DNA from 3 places in the Methylobacterium carpenticola genome. Region 1 is predicted to be linked to each of the others. Evidence: riboswitches for the same ligand, from Rfam matches in the RefSeq annotation. Region 1 holds a riboswitch; each other region holds the start of a gene.
The links. Region 1 has a riboswitch for cobalamin ahead of ACE101_RS01435 (TonB-dependent receptor). Riboswitches for the same ligand answer to the same signal wherever they lie in the genome.
Positions count from the first base shown of each region.

Region 2: linked by a shared signal. The riboswitch ahead of ACE101_RS19330 (CbtB domain-containing protein) and the one ahead of ACE101_RS01435 (TonB-dependent receptor) in region 1 are both predicted to bind cobalamin.
Region 3: linked by a shared signal. The riboswitch ahead of ACE101_RS03190 (TonB-dependent receptor) and the one ahead of ACE101_RS01435 (TonB-dependent receptor) in region 1 are both predicted to bind cobalamin.

Region 1 covers NZ_JBHZEO010000001.1:265,931-270,201, forward strand. Annotated here, with positions in the region: gene ACE101_RS01430 (PepSY domain-containing protein) at 1-217, opposite strand, end outside; gene ACE101_RS01435 (TonB-dependent receptor) at 224-2,302, opposite strand; cobalamin riboswitch at 2,550-2,745, opposite strand; gene ACE101_RS01440 (hypothetical protein) at 3,051-3,185, shown strand; gene ACE101_RS01445 (Crp/Fnr family transcriptional regulator) at 3,513-4,121, opposite strand.
Region 2 covers NZ_JBHZEO010000001.1:4,124,965-4,129,235, reverse strand. Annotated here, with positions in the region: gene cobW (cobalamin biosynthesis protein CobW) at 8-1,042, opposite strand; gene ACE101_RS19340 (DUF1636 family protein) at 1,039-1,395, opposite strand; gene ACE101_RS19335 (CbtA family protein) at 1,392-2,156, opposite strand; gene ACE101_RS19330 (CbtB domain-containing protein) at 2,239-2,415, opposite strand; cobalamin riboswitch at 2,446-2,646, opposite strand; gene cobU (bifunctional adenosylcobinamide kinase/adenosylcobinamide-phosphate guanylyltransferase) at 2,724-3,257, shown strand; gene cobO (cob(I)yrinic acid a,c-diamide adenosyltransferase) at 3,260-3,865, shown strand; gene ACE101_RS19315 (outer membrane protein) at 3,926-4,271, opposite strand, start outside.
Region 3 covers NZ_JBHZEO010000001.1:665,780-670,050, reverse strand. Annotated here, with positions in the region: gene ACE101_RS03200 (iron-containing alcohol dehydrogenase) at 1-990, shown strand, start outside; gene ACE101_RS03195 (hypothetical protein) at 999-1,145, opposite strand; cobalamin riboswitch at 1,283-1,475, shown strand; gene ACE101_RS03190 (TonB-dependent receptor) at 1,731-3,845, shown strand; gene ACE101_RS03185 (PepSY domain-containing protein) at 3,853-4,271, shown strand, end outside.

The sequences.
Region 1 (4,271 bases):
CCGCGCTGAGAGCGGCCTCGGGGGAGAGGGTGACACGATCCCACGCGAGACCCGGCAGGGCTGCGCGCCGCTCGGCTTCGGTCAGGGCCGGAAAGCCGACGTACATCATCACCACGCCGGACACGAACCAGATCACGAACAGCAGGCAGGTGGCGATCCCGAGCCAGCGGTGGCCAAGGTACAGCCACCGCTTCAGGCGCTTCACGACCCGGCGCATCGCAGCTCAGAACGCAATGTTGTAGGCCACCTCGACCGAACGAGGGCGGCCCAGCAGCCAGTAGGTGGACCCGCCCGTGACCGGGTAGATCGTGTCGAGCAGGTTGTAGACTCGCACGCTGAAGCGCGAGGTGTCCGTGACGCGGTAGTCGAGGCTCGCGTTCACGACCTCGTAGGCTGGCCGCCGCACGGTGTTGGCGAAGTCGCTGAAGGTTTCTCCGACAAATTGCACGCCGGCCCGCGCCTCCCAGCGTGGCGCGAAAGCCCAGGACAGCCAGAGATTGGCCACGCGCTCCGGCACGTTGATCGGCTGCTTGCCTGCGAAGTTGACCGCAACGCCGCCAACCGCCTGTTGGAAATCGTCGTACTGCGCGTGCAGCAGGGCGAGGTTGCCTTCGATGCGCCAGTTCTCCCACAGACCGAGAGATACGAAGGCCTCGACCCCGTGCGAAGACTGGCTGCCGACCTGGATCGCCACGGTCGGGCGCTGAGGGTCGACGGTGAGCAGGTTGTCCTTCTTGATCCGGTAGCCTGCGAGCGTGAACTCGCCCCGGCCGCCCCAGAACACCTGCTTGTAACCGACCTCGACCTGCTCGCCGGTCGAGAGTTCGAAGTCCTTCTGTGCGAGTGACAGCGTGATGAGCGAGTTCACCGGATCGACGGCCGTGGCGTAGCTCGCGTAGAGCGAGCTGTCGGGCATCGGGTTGAAGACGACGCCGAACCGGTAGCTGACCGCACTAAAATCCTTGGTGAAGTTGGCGGACGGGTTGCGCAGATCCTCGCGGCGGACGGTCGGGGCATCGTAGCGCACGCCGGCGATCAAGGAGAGCTGATCCGTGACGATCAGCCGGTCCTCTGCGAACAGCGAGTACTGGTCTGAGGTGGTGGCGTAGCCGGGACTGGTTCCATTCACCCGAAGGAAGATACCAGGCGAGAAGACGTAAGGATTGACGGTGCTCACGCCGCCGTAGGGCGAGTTGTTGGTGTGCAGGAAGTCGATGTGGTTGACATCGAAGCCGACCACGAACTCGTTCTTGAACCCGAACAGATTGCCGCGGAATGCAGCATCGAAGCGGTTGCCGATCTGCTCCTGGTCGTGGAAGATCTCGATGTAGTCGGAGCGCCGGATCAGGCCGGTCGCCGGCACGAAGGCGTAGGTCTCGACGTCACGCCAGCGGCGGTTCGAGGTGAGATGATAGGCGGTGTTGCGGATAGTCACGTCCGCACTGGGGGTCCACTCGGTCTTGAGCTGAGTCCAGTTGTCCTTGAAGATGATCCGGCTGTCATCGACGTTGTAGTTGTTGAACCGGGTGCGTGGATCGACACGCCCGCCGATCAGCGGGGTGCCGAAGTAGCGCAGCGGCTCCTGGTAGCCGTAATCGTGCGAGAGCGTGAAGGCGAGGTCGGGCGTGGCCTGGAACAGCAGCGCGCCGGAGATCGCGAGGTTGGAGAACTCGCCGTTCTGCCGCAGCCAGCCGTCGGCCTGGTTGCCGCTCACGTTGAGGCGGTAGAACAGGTTCTCGCTGACCGGACCGCCCGAGTCGATGGCGAGGCGCTTGATGCCGTCGGAGCCTACCGCGGCGCGGGCCTCATTGATCGGAACGAGGGTCGGCTTCTTGGGCACCACGTTGATGATGCCGCCGATGGCGCCGTCACCGTAGAGCACGGAGGCCGGACCACGCAGCACCTCGATGCGGTCGACGTTCCAGGTGTCGAACGGATACGTGATGGTGCCAGCGCCGACGTAGAGCCGGGTGCCGTCGTAGAGCTGCATCACCGAGTTGACGCCGGCAAAGCCGCGGGCGGTGTAGGAGCCGAAGCCGTTGCCGGGCGCGCCGATCGTGGTGATGCCGGTGGCATTCTGGGTGACGGCCTCCTGCACCGTCTCCTGCCCGCGCTCGCGGATCTTCTGGCCGGAGATGATCTCGATGCTGGCCGGCGTCTCCAGCGGCGAGAGGTCGAGGCGGCTGCCGCTGCGGTTCGGCGTGGCAAGATTGAGCCCGGCTGGCGCGGCCGTGTAGGGGGTGGGTGCCAGCAGGTTCACGCCCGACCTCTGGCCTGCGACCGTGATCTGGTCGAGGGCCATCACGCTTCCGCCGGATGCCGGTGCCTGCTCCTGGGCATGCGTGCCCACTGGAGTGAAGATCGCAGCAGCGGTCGACAGGAGCAGCGCCGCCTTCACGCGCGCGCACGGCGGAGAAACAGCCTGGGGGAAGAGCGAGAACACGGGCGAGCCTCGGGCAACGGCAGTGGCACGTCACCGCGAGCAAGGTCGGGCGGGCGCGATGGCCCGCTTCGACACCCGTCAGGACACCCCGCCCGACGCGTTTCGCGTGTGACCACGGCTGACGGCAGGTCTCCTGGCTCACGGGTCAGGGCCTGCCATCGTCTTCCCGGGTGAGGCACCCAGTGACGCTGGTGATGGCAGGCTCGCCGCTTACAGTTGCGGGGGCAGCCGCGGCTTGGGGCATGAACCCGCACCGCGTTCCCTTTTGATCCCCGAGGGGAACCGTCCTGATCTGTGTTGCAGTCGGGTGTCTGACGGTCAACGGCATCCCGTAAGATCTGCTGGTGTGTGCCCCGCAGGGCACATCGCATTGATGTCCAGAAAACGACGGGACACTGCTGGCGAATTCCGGTGGGCGTGCACGATGTCGGGGAAGGGCAAGTCGGCTGGGAAGCGGTCGGTGCTGATGACCACGCTGCGGTGGCAGTCTGGCACGTAGCAGAACACGGCCGCTGTGGTATCGCCCTGCGCGCGCAAACTGCCGATCGTGGGCGGGGCGATCTCCCGGCCCTGGCGGTCGTAGGCACGGCGGGGATTGCGGCGTGTCATGCTCGCAGCAGTAGGCTCGGCGCGTTGCGCGATGATGGCGTGCGCGGACTACTCGGCCATCGCCGAGCGGACGTGGCCGACGAAGTTCGAGATGCGCACGCCGCGCTACACGACGCCGCTGCCGAGGTGCTGATGATCATGGCTGGCTCTGCACATGCGGTCGATCACAGCAGGGCGAGTAGACTGAAATTCAGTGTAAAAGTCAGGATTTGATCTGTCGGACAGTGTCAGGTTGAGGCGCGATCAAGGGGAGAGTAGTGCTCCTGCAGCAAGCCATTTTCGGCCTGAAAACCTCTGGCTTGGTTCGGTCAGGCGGTCAGGCCCCGAAGCCGCGAAGCGGTGCGCCGCAGGCGCAGGGCTTGACGGCGTGACCGCACGCCAAGCCATCCTCGGTCGGGCTGAAGGGAAGTGAGGCTGACACTGTCTGTCTAATCAAGTTCAGGATTTTACAATTGCAGGCTCATGATGCTGCCGACTTGTCCAAGTGCAGGTAGGCGGGGTCGAAGTCAGCCACCGCCACCAGCCTCTTCCAGTTCAATATCTCCAGTGAACGCCCCTGCCAGCTGATCAGCTGCTCCGCACGCAGGGTCTGCAGCGAACGGTTGACGTGCACCGTCGAGAGCCCGACTGCGTCGCCTACATCGGCTTGTGTGAGCGGGAACTCGCAGCGGTGATCCTTGGCCAAGCCGGTGGCGCTTAGCCTGACGTACGTCTCGCAGAAAAGGTGGGCGATACGGCCCAGCGCACCGCGACGACCCAGCCCGATCACCCGCTGCTGGTAGATCTGCGCGTCGATCAGTGTCTCTCGCCAGAGTGCCGCTGCAATCGTGGGGCGAGCAGCTATCAAAGTACGAAAGGCCTCGTGCGGGATGCAGGCGACTCTAGCGTGGGTCAGGGTAGCCAGAGCGCAATCTGTTGCGTGCAGGTACAAGGCATGCAGGTCGGGTACTTCGCCCGGAACATGCAACGAGAGGATCTGCCGCCTGCTGTCGCGCAACACCTTGCAGCGGATGAGCCAGCCCTCCACCAAAAGGTAGCAGTTGGACGGGCGGTTGCCTTCCTGAGTCAGATCCTAGCGTGCCCAGAGCACCTTCTCGTGGAAAGGCAGGCGTTCAAGAGCCAGTCGATCCTCGTCCGAGAGATTGGTGTTGCTCTCCAGTTTGCGGATCATTCGAGATGAGGGCGAGATCGATGACGCACTCATAGACCACCCACAGTG
Region 2 (4,271 bases), 3.9 Mb from region 1:
CGTCATCCTACCCCTTCAGGGCCGTCGCGACCGCATCACGGTCGAAGCCCGACAGGCCGATCACCACGAGGCGCCCGTCGCGCGGCTCTCCGGCCCGCCAGGGGCGGTCGTAATGGTGGGCGATGCGCCGGCCCACCCCCTGCACCACCAGCCGCATCGGCTTCTCGGCCACGGCGCAGAAGCCCTTGATGCGCAGCACGCCCGGCACCTCCGCGGCCCGCGCCACCCGGGCCGCGAGATCGTCCGGCGAGCCCGCCGCCGCGACCGGGACCGCCACGCTGTCGAAATCGTCGTGGTCGTGGTCCTCCTCGGTCTCGTGGTGCGAGGGGCGCGCCGCGAGGTCGCCCTCGGCCGCCGCGTTGAGGCCGAGCAGCACCCGCGGGTCGATGGCGCCGTGCGCCGTCTCCACGAGCTTCACCGCCCGCGGCAGGTGTCCCTCGATCTCGGCCCGCACCCGCGCGCGGCTCTCGGCATCGAGGAGGTCGCCCTTGTTCATGACCACGAGGTCGGCGCAGAGGAGCTGGTCCTCGAACACCTCCTCCAGCGGGTTGTCGTGGTCCACCGCCTGATCGGCCGCGCGCTGGGCCCGGAGCGCCTCCGGGTCGTCCGCGAAGGCGCCCGCGGCCACCGCGGGCCCGTCCACCACCGCGACGACGCCGTCCACCGTCACCCGCGAGCGGATCGCCGGCCAGTTGAAGGCCTGCACCAGGGGCTTGGGCAGGGCGAGGCCGGAGGTCTCGATCAGGATGTGCTCCGGCGGCTCGGGCCGGTCGAGCAGACGGTTGAGGGCGGGCACGAAATCGTCCGCCACCGTGCAGCAGATGCAGCCGTTCGGCAGCTCCACCACCGCGTCCTCGTCGCAGCCCGGCACGCCGCAGGAGGCGAGCAGCGAGCCGTCGAAGCCGACATCGCCGAATTCGTTGACGATGATCGCGAGGCGCCGGCCGTCGTTGTGCTCCACCACGTGGCGCACGAGCGTGGTCTTTCCCGCGCCGAGGAAGCCGGTGACGATCGTGCAGGGGATCTTCTGAAGCAGGGTCATGCGGGAAACGGGGGGATGCGGGCGACGACGCCCTTGCGGAAGGCTTCCGGGCGCTCGCGCCAGGGCACGATGCCGTCGGGCGTCGCCGCGTAGCGCGGCAGCCCGTCCCGGAGAATGGCGGCGGCGTTGGCCGGGTCGAGATCGCCGTAGACGTAGGTCCAGCGGCCGGGCGAGGCGACCGCGACCGTGCAGGGCCGCTTGCAGACCGAGAGGCATTCCACCGGCTCGACCCGCACGGCCTCGCCCGTGAAGGCTTCGGCGAGGGCGGTGTGCAGCCGGGCCCCGGCCCGCGGCCCCTCGGGCGGATCGCCCTCCGCCCGGCAGGTGGTGCAGACGTAGAGGGTGACGCTCATGCGGCCACCCGTCCGCGGCCGGTGCGCTCGCGGGCGACGGCGTCCCAGGCCCAGCCGAAGGACAGGCCGAGCACCGTCCAGAACACGAAGGCCACCGCGAGCGAGCGGGCCGCGAACTGCGCCGCCACCGCCGCCGGCAGCGCGCCGCTCTCGGCCACGTGCGGCGCCCCCCAGGCATGCGGCGCCACGATCAGCGCGAGGCCCGCCGCCGCCGCGACGGCCCCGCCGCGGATGGCGATGAGGTAGAGCCCCGCCGCGGTGGCGAGCGCCGTCGCGACCCACCACGCCTGCCGGAGCTCCAGCGCCTCGCCGCCCATGCCGGGCAGTTCCGGCGGCAGGCCGACCGCCGGGGCGAGGCTCGCGGCGAGGAAGCCGCCGATGGCGAAGCGCAGGGCTTCCCCGCGCGTGATCGTCCGTCCGGTCGCCAGCAGCACCGCGCCGAGGACGAGCGCGTAGCCGACCCCGCTCACCAGCGTGGCGAGCGCCGTGAAGGCGAGCCGCGGCAGGCCGGGCGCCGGCTGCCACTCCGAAGCCCCGGCATCCGGCGCCGTGCCGGCCGGGGCATGGCCGGCGCCGTGCTCGGCATGGGCGAGAACGATGAGCGAGGCCGGGCCGGGCTCGGGGGCGGTCAGGCCCGCATGGTTCTCGTACTTCTCCGCTTCGAGGATGAGCGGCGAGGTCAGGGCGAATTGCAGCCCGGACGCCACGCAGGCGGCCAGGAAGCCCGCGACGAGGGCCGCGGAGATCAATCGGATCGTCATGGATGGGATTCCCGCATGGCAAGCGCCCGCCCGGCGCATGGGGCGCCGGGCGGGGCCAGCACTGACGTGAGCGTGCGAGCGCTCAGTGGCAGGGGAAGTTGTGCGCGTGGCGCCAGTCGTGCGCGGCGTTGTGCAGCGCGACGGCCGGGGAGAAGCCCGACACGAAGAGCAGGCCGAGCCCCAGGACGGCGGCGACGAGCACCGCGGTCAGCCGTTCGCCGGCGAGCGCGGGGGAAAGGGTACGGGTGACAGCGACCATGACGAACTCCTGCCGCCCCGCCGGCGGCGTTGAGAGACAGCGGGTGACGGCAGGTCTCCTGGCTCGCGGCGTTGATGAAGTGCCCACCGCCTTCCCGGATCGCTCCAGTGGCCGATGGCGGGCATGCGCGCCGCTCACAGTTGCGGGGGCAGCCGCGGCTTCGGGGCTGACACCCCGTCCCGCGTTCCCTTTTCACCTCGTCGCCGAGGCACCGTCGCGGCGGAAACTAGCGGCTCGGACCCGGGCTTGCAATCGGCACGGGCTCGGCCGAAGGGAATCGCGGCTTGGATTTGTGGGGGAGACCCAAGGTGGCGAGTGACGCAGCGGCCCTGCCCCGCCTGACCCTGGTGCTCGGCGGCGCCCGCTCGGGCAAGAGCGCCTATGCCGAGCGGCTCGTCCAGGCGGCGGCGGCGCCCTGGATCTACGTCGCCACGGCGCAGGCCTACGACGACGAGATGCGGGCCCGCATCGCCGAGCACCGGGCCCGCCGGCCCGCGGGCTGGGAGACCCGCGACGCGCCCCGCGACCTCGCCGGCGCGCTCGGCGCGGCGGAGCCCGGGCGGCCCGTGCTGGTCGATTGCCTGACCCTGTGGCTCACCAACGCGCTCCTGGCGGAGGCGGATCTCGCCGCCGAGACCGGGGCGCTCGTGGACGCTTGCGCGCGGCACGCGGGGCCGCTGGTGCTGGTCTCGAACGAGGTCGGCTTCGGCATCGTGCCCGACAACGCGCTGGCCCGGCGCTTCCGCGACGAGGCCGGGCGGCTGCATCAGCGGCTCGCGGCCATCGCCGACCGGGTCGTCCTCGTGGTGGCGGGCCTGCCGCTCGTCGTGAAGGGAGAGTGAGGATGGAGACCGAGGAGGAGGCCCGGCACCGGGCCAAGATGGCCAAGCGCAAGGCCGTTCAGGACGCCGAGGTCGCGGGCAAGACCATCGAGAAGGGTCTGCTGATCGTCCATACCGGCCCCGGCAAGGGCAAGTCGACGGCGGCCTTCGGGCTGATGCTGCGGGCGCTCGGCCGCGGCTGGCGCGTCGGCGTGGTGCAGTTCATCAAGGGCGCGTGGGAGACCGGCGAGCGCTTCGCCCTCGACCGGTTCGGCGATCAGGTGGCCTGGCACACGATGGGCGAGGGCTTCACCTGGGAGACCCAGGACAGGGCGCGGGACGTGGCCGCCGCCGAGGCCGCCTGGGCCCAGGCCCGGCGCCTGATGGAGGACGAGAGCATCCGCCTCCTCATCCTCGACGAACTCAACATCGCGCTGCGCTACGAGTACCTGCCCCTCGCCGAGATCGTGGCGGTTCTGGGCGCGCGCAGGCCGGATCTGCACGTGGTCGTGACGGGCCGCAACGCCAAGCCCGACCTCATCGCGGCGGCCGACCTCGTGACCGAGATGGCCCAGGTGAAGCACCACTTCGCCGCGGGGGTGAAGGCGCAGGAGGGGATCGAGTTCTGAGCCCCCTGCGCTTTTGCGGCGGGATGGCCCTGCCGGGCCGCCCCGCTCACGCATCGCGGCTCAGAGGCCGTTGAACTTGTAGCTGAAGCCCGCGCGCACGAGGTTGCCCTCGGTGTGGTAGCGCGCGTTGTAGGAGCCGGTCGCGCCCGGCAGGCCGACGTTGTTGATTAGCACCGTGCGGTTGCCGAGGTCGTAGTGCAGGTACTCGGCCTTCAGCGTCACCGCCGCGGTCTGGACGCCGACGAAGCTCAGCAGGTTGAGCCGGGCGAGGAAGCTGTCGGCCGGGATGGCGTACTCGATGCCGCCGCCATAGGCGTAGCCGGTCTTGAAGTCGGTGACGCGGCCCGTATAGGCGAGCGCGCCGGCCGGGTTGAAGAAGGTCGCGCCCGTGGTCACGTCGCCGTAG
Region 3 (4,271 bases), 400 kb from region 1:
GTGGCCGATCCGCCCGCCGCCGTGATCGAGGCCGCGGCCGCGCAGGCCCGGGCGGAGGCGACGGACCTCGTGCTCGCGATCGGCGGCGGCTCGGCCCTCGATACGGCGAAGCTCGTCGCCTATCTGGCGCGGAGCGACGAGCCCCTCGAATCGCTCTACGGCGTCGGGCTGGCGAAGGGCCGGCGCCTGCCCCTGATCCTCGTGCCGACCACCGCCGGCACCGGCTCCGAGGTGACGCCGATCTCGATCGTGACGACGCCGAGCGACGAGAAGAAGGGCGTGGTCGCCCCCGCCCTCCTGCCCGACTGGGCGGTGCTCGACCCGGATCTCACCCTCGGCCTGCCCGCCCCGGTGACGGCGGCGACCGGCATCGACGCGATGGTGCACGCCATCGAGGCCTATACGAGCCGGCACCGCAAGAACCCGATGTCGGACCAGCTCGCCCGCCAAGCCCTGGCGCTGCTCTCGGCGCATATCCGCGCGGCCTGCCGGGACGGCGCCGACCGCGCGGCGCGGGGCGGCATGCTGCTCGGCTCGATGCTCGCCGGCATGGCCTTCGCGAACGCGCCGGTCGCGGCGGTGCACGCCCTCGCCTATCCGATCGGGGCGCTCTTCCACGTGCCGCACGGGCTCTCGAACGCCCTGGTGCTGATGGGGGTGATGCGCTTCAACCTGCCCGAGGCGCAGGGCCTCTACGCGGAACTCGCGCCGATCCTCGATCCCGCCGCGGCCGGGCTCGCCCCGGCGGAGGCCGCGGCCCGCTTCGTGGAGAGCCTCGGGGTGATCTGCCGCGAATGCGGCGTGCCGGCTTCCCTGGCGGCGGTCGGCATCGGCGAGGCGGATCTGCCGCGCCTCGCCGCGGATGCCATGAAGCAGACCCGGCTCCTCGTGAACAACCCGCGCGAGGTGGCCTACGCGGACGCCTTCGCGATCTACTCGGAGGCCCTGGACGGGCGCAGCCGCGCGGCGCCGGAGGCACCCCGCTCCTGAGGAGCCCGTCAGAGGACGAGCAGGACCAGAACCTCGGTGACCAGCGAGGCCGCGACGGCGATTCCGAGCAGCGTCAGGGTGGGCAGGTCGCCCGCCCGCGTGCGAACCGCCGGGCGGGCGGGCGGCACGGGCAGGGTCAGGACGTGAGCGGTCATCGGAGGATCCTCGACAGGGACGGCCGGGATGGCGTCGTCGGGGATCGTTCTCACCGGCCGGGCACGCCGCCGCCTTGATCCGGATCAAGCCCCGGCACCGGCACCGGGCAACGATTGACCCCAACCTTCCCCTGAGGCTAAGCTTCGCGGCGACGGTTCCCCTCGGGGATCAAAAGGGAACGTGGTGAGGGCGCAGGCCCGAAGCCGCGGCTGCCCCCGCAACTGTGAGCGGCGAGCCCTCCATCACGACGTCACTGGGGCCATCCCTGGGAAGACGATGGGGGGTGCTGACCCGCGAGCCAGGAGACCTGCCGTCAGCCGTGGTCACACGCGAGCACGCCGGGCGGGGTGTCCTGGTGGGAGCCGGATCGGGCGCGAAGCGGCCGTGCGGCTGCGTTCGCGGTGACGTGCCACACCCGTCCTCCGCCCGCCGTGACCGCTGCCGCCCGCCGACCCGAATCCCGAACCGATGCCGCAGGGCGATCGGCCAGGGCTGCCCGTCGGTCCCGGGTATGTAACTTTATAACGTTACATCCCTTGCCAGCTCGGCTACGGAAGGGGACGACGGCCCGCTTCGGATCCCCCATGCCCGCGCTTCGCGCCTCCTCCCCGCTCTTCGCCCTCCTCCTCGCCGCGCCCGCCGGCGCGCAGGAGATCGCCCTCGACACGATCGACGTGGCCGGCCGCTTCCGCGAGGGTCCGCCCCCCGGCCTCGCCCTCGAGACGCCGGCCCGCTCCGGCAGCCGCCTCGGCCTGACCCCGCTCCAGACCCCGGCCAGCATCGACGTGATCTCGGGCGAGACCATCCGCGCCCGCGGCCAGACCACCATCGCGGATGCGGTGACGCAGAACGCCACCGGCATCACCAGCATCGCGGCGCCCGGGAACGGCAACCTCTCCTTCACCAGCCGGGGCTTCGCCGGGGCGGGCTCGGTGCAGCAGCTCTACGACGGCACGCGGCTCTATGTCGGGGCGGGCACCGTCACCTTCCCGTTCGATCCCTGGTCGGCGGAGCGGATCGAGGTGCTGCGCGGCCCGGCCTCCGTGCTCTACGGCGAGGGCGCCATCGGCGGCGTGATCAACGTGGTGCCGAAGAAGCCGGTCTTCACGCCCGTGAACGAGGCCCAGGCCGCCCTCGGCTCGGACGGCACGGCGCGGCTCGCCCTCGATTCGGGCGGCCCCATCGGCGAGGCGATGGCCTATCGCGTCACCGTCAGCGGCAACCGCGCGGATGGCTGGATCCGGCCGGACGGCGATTTCCGCAACCTCGCGGTCTCGGGCGCGGTGACGCTCCGGGCCGCCCCCGACCTCAGCTTCACCCTCTCGCACGACCTCGGCACCAACGAGCCCGCCCGCTACTGGGGCTCGCCGCTCATCGACAACCGCGTGCCGGAGCGCATCCGCTTCACCAACTACAACGTCCAGGACGCGCGCATCGCCTGGCTCGACAACTGGACGCAGCTGCGCACCGAGTGGACCCCGAGCGCGGATATCACGATCCGCAACACCGCCTACCGGCTCTCCACCGAGCGGCACTGGCGCGACGTGGAGCAGTACACCTACCTGCCGGCCACGGGCCGGGTCAGCCGCAGCGACTACATCGAGATCCTCCACCATCAGGAGCAGGTCGGGAACCGCTTCGACGCCACCTACCGCCACAGCCTCTTCGGCCTGCCGAACACCGTGGTGGCGGGCTTCGACGTGAACCACGTCGCCTTCGCGCGCGACAGCAACACGCCCTTCGACGGCGAGACCACCGTCGATCTCCTGCGCCCGGTGCCGGGCTCCTTCCTCAACCTCGCCGGCACCCGCCGGGACATCATCTCGCGGATGAACCAGGCCTCGGTCTTCGCGGAGGACCGGCTGGAGCTGACGCCGCAGCTCGCGCTGATCTCCGGCGTGCGCTTCGATTCCCCCACCGTCACGGTGGAGCGGCCGCTCGCCGGCACGGCCTTCACCAAGACCTTCGAATCCCTCAGCTACCGCTTCGGCGCGGTCTACAACCCGGTTCCCGACCTCGCGCTCTACGCGCAATACGCCACCGCGGCCGATCCGCTGGGCAGCCTGATCACCACGAGCGTGTCGCAGGCGCAGTTCAACCTCGCCACGGGCGAGCAGATCGAGGCGGGCGCGAAGGGGATCTTCGCCGGCGGCCGGGGCGAGTGGACGCTCGCCGCCTACCACATCGCCAAGGACAACCTCCTGGTGCCCGACCCCGACCGTCCGACCGTGTCGCGGCAGGTCGGCCGCCAATCCTCGCGGGGCGTCGAGGCCGCCCTGGCCTTCGCCCTCGACGATCACTGGCGGATCGAGGCCAACACCGCCCTGCTCCAGGCCCGCTACGACGCCTTCTCCCAGCCGGTGAACGGGACCGTGGTGTCGTACGCCGGCAACGTGCCGGTCGACGTGCCGGAGCGCGTCACCAATGTCTGGGTCGCCTACGCCTTCGCCCCGGGCTGGGTGGCGCGGCTCGGGATCAACAATGTCGGGCCGGTCTTCAGCGATTTCGCCAACAGCGTGCGCCGGCCGGGCTACACCCTGGTCAATGCCAGTCTCGACCGGCAGGTGACGCCGGATTCACGCCTGTCGCTGCGCGGCTACAACCTCACGGACAAGATCTACGCCGTGTCGGGCAACACCAATTCCTGGCTCCTCGGCCAGCCGCGCTCGATCGAGATCGCCTATCTGGTGCGGTTCTGACGTGCCGGTGCGCAAACGCCTGAAGCGCTGGCTGCATCTCGGCCACCGCTGGCTCGGCATCGCGACCGGGCTGTTCTTCGCGGTCTGGTTCGTGTCGGGGCTGGTGATGCTGTTCGTCGGCTTCCCCGCCCTCACGGAAGCCGAGCGGCGGGCGGCCCTGCCGCCCCTCGCCCTCGACGCGGTGCGGATCGGGCCGCAGGAGGCGCTGGCGCGGGCGGGGGCCACGGCCTTCCCCGCCGCCCTCGCCCTTTCCATGAGCGGCGACGAGCCGGTCTACCGCCTCGTCGGCCCGGATGGCCGCCGGCAGGTGCTGTCCGCGGTCACCGGCGCGCCGGTGGCGCCCCTGACCGCCGAGACCGCCCTCGCGCTCGCCCGCCGCCATCCCGCGGCCCGGTCGGTCGCGGATCTCGGCACCGTGGAGCGCGA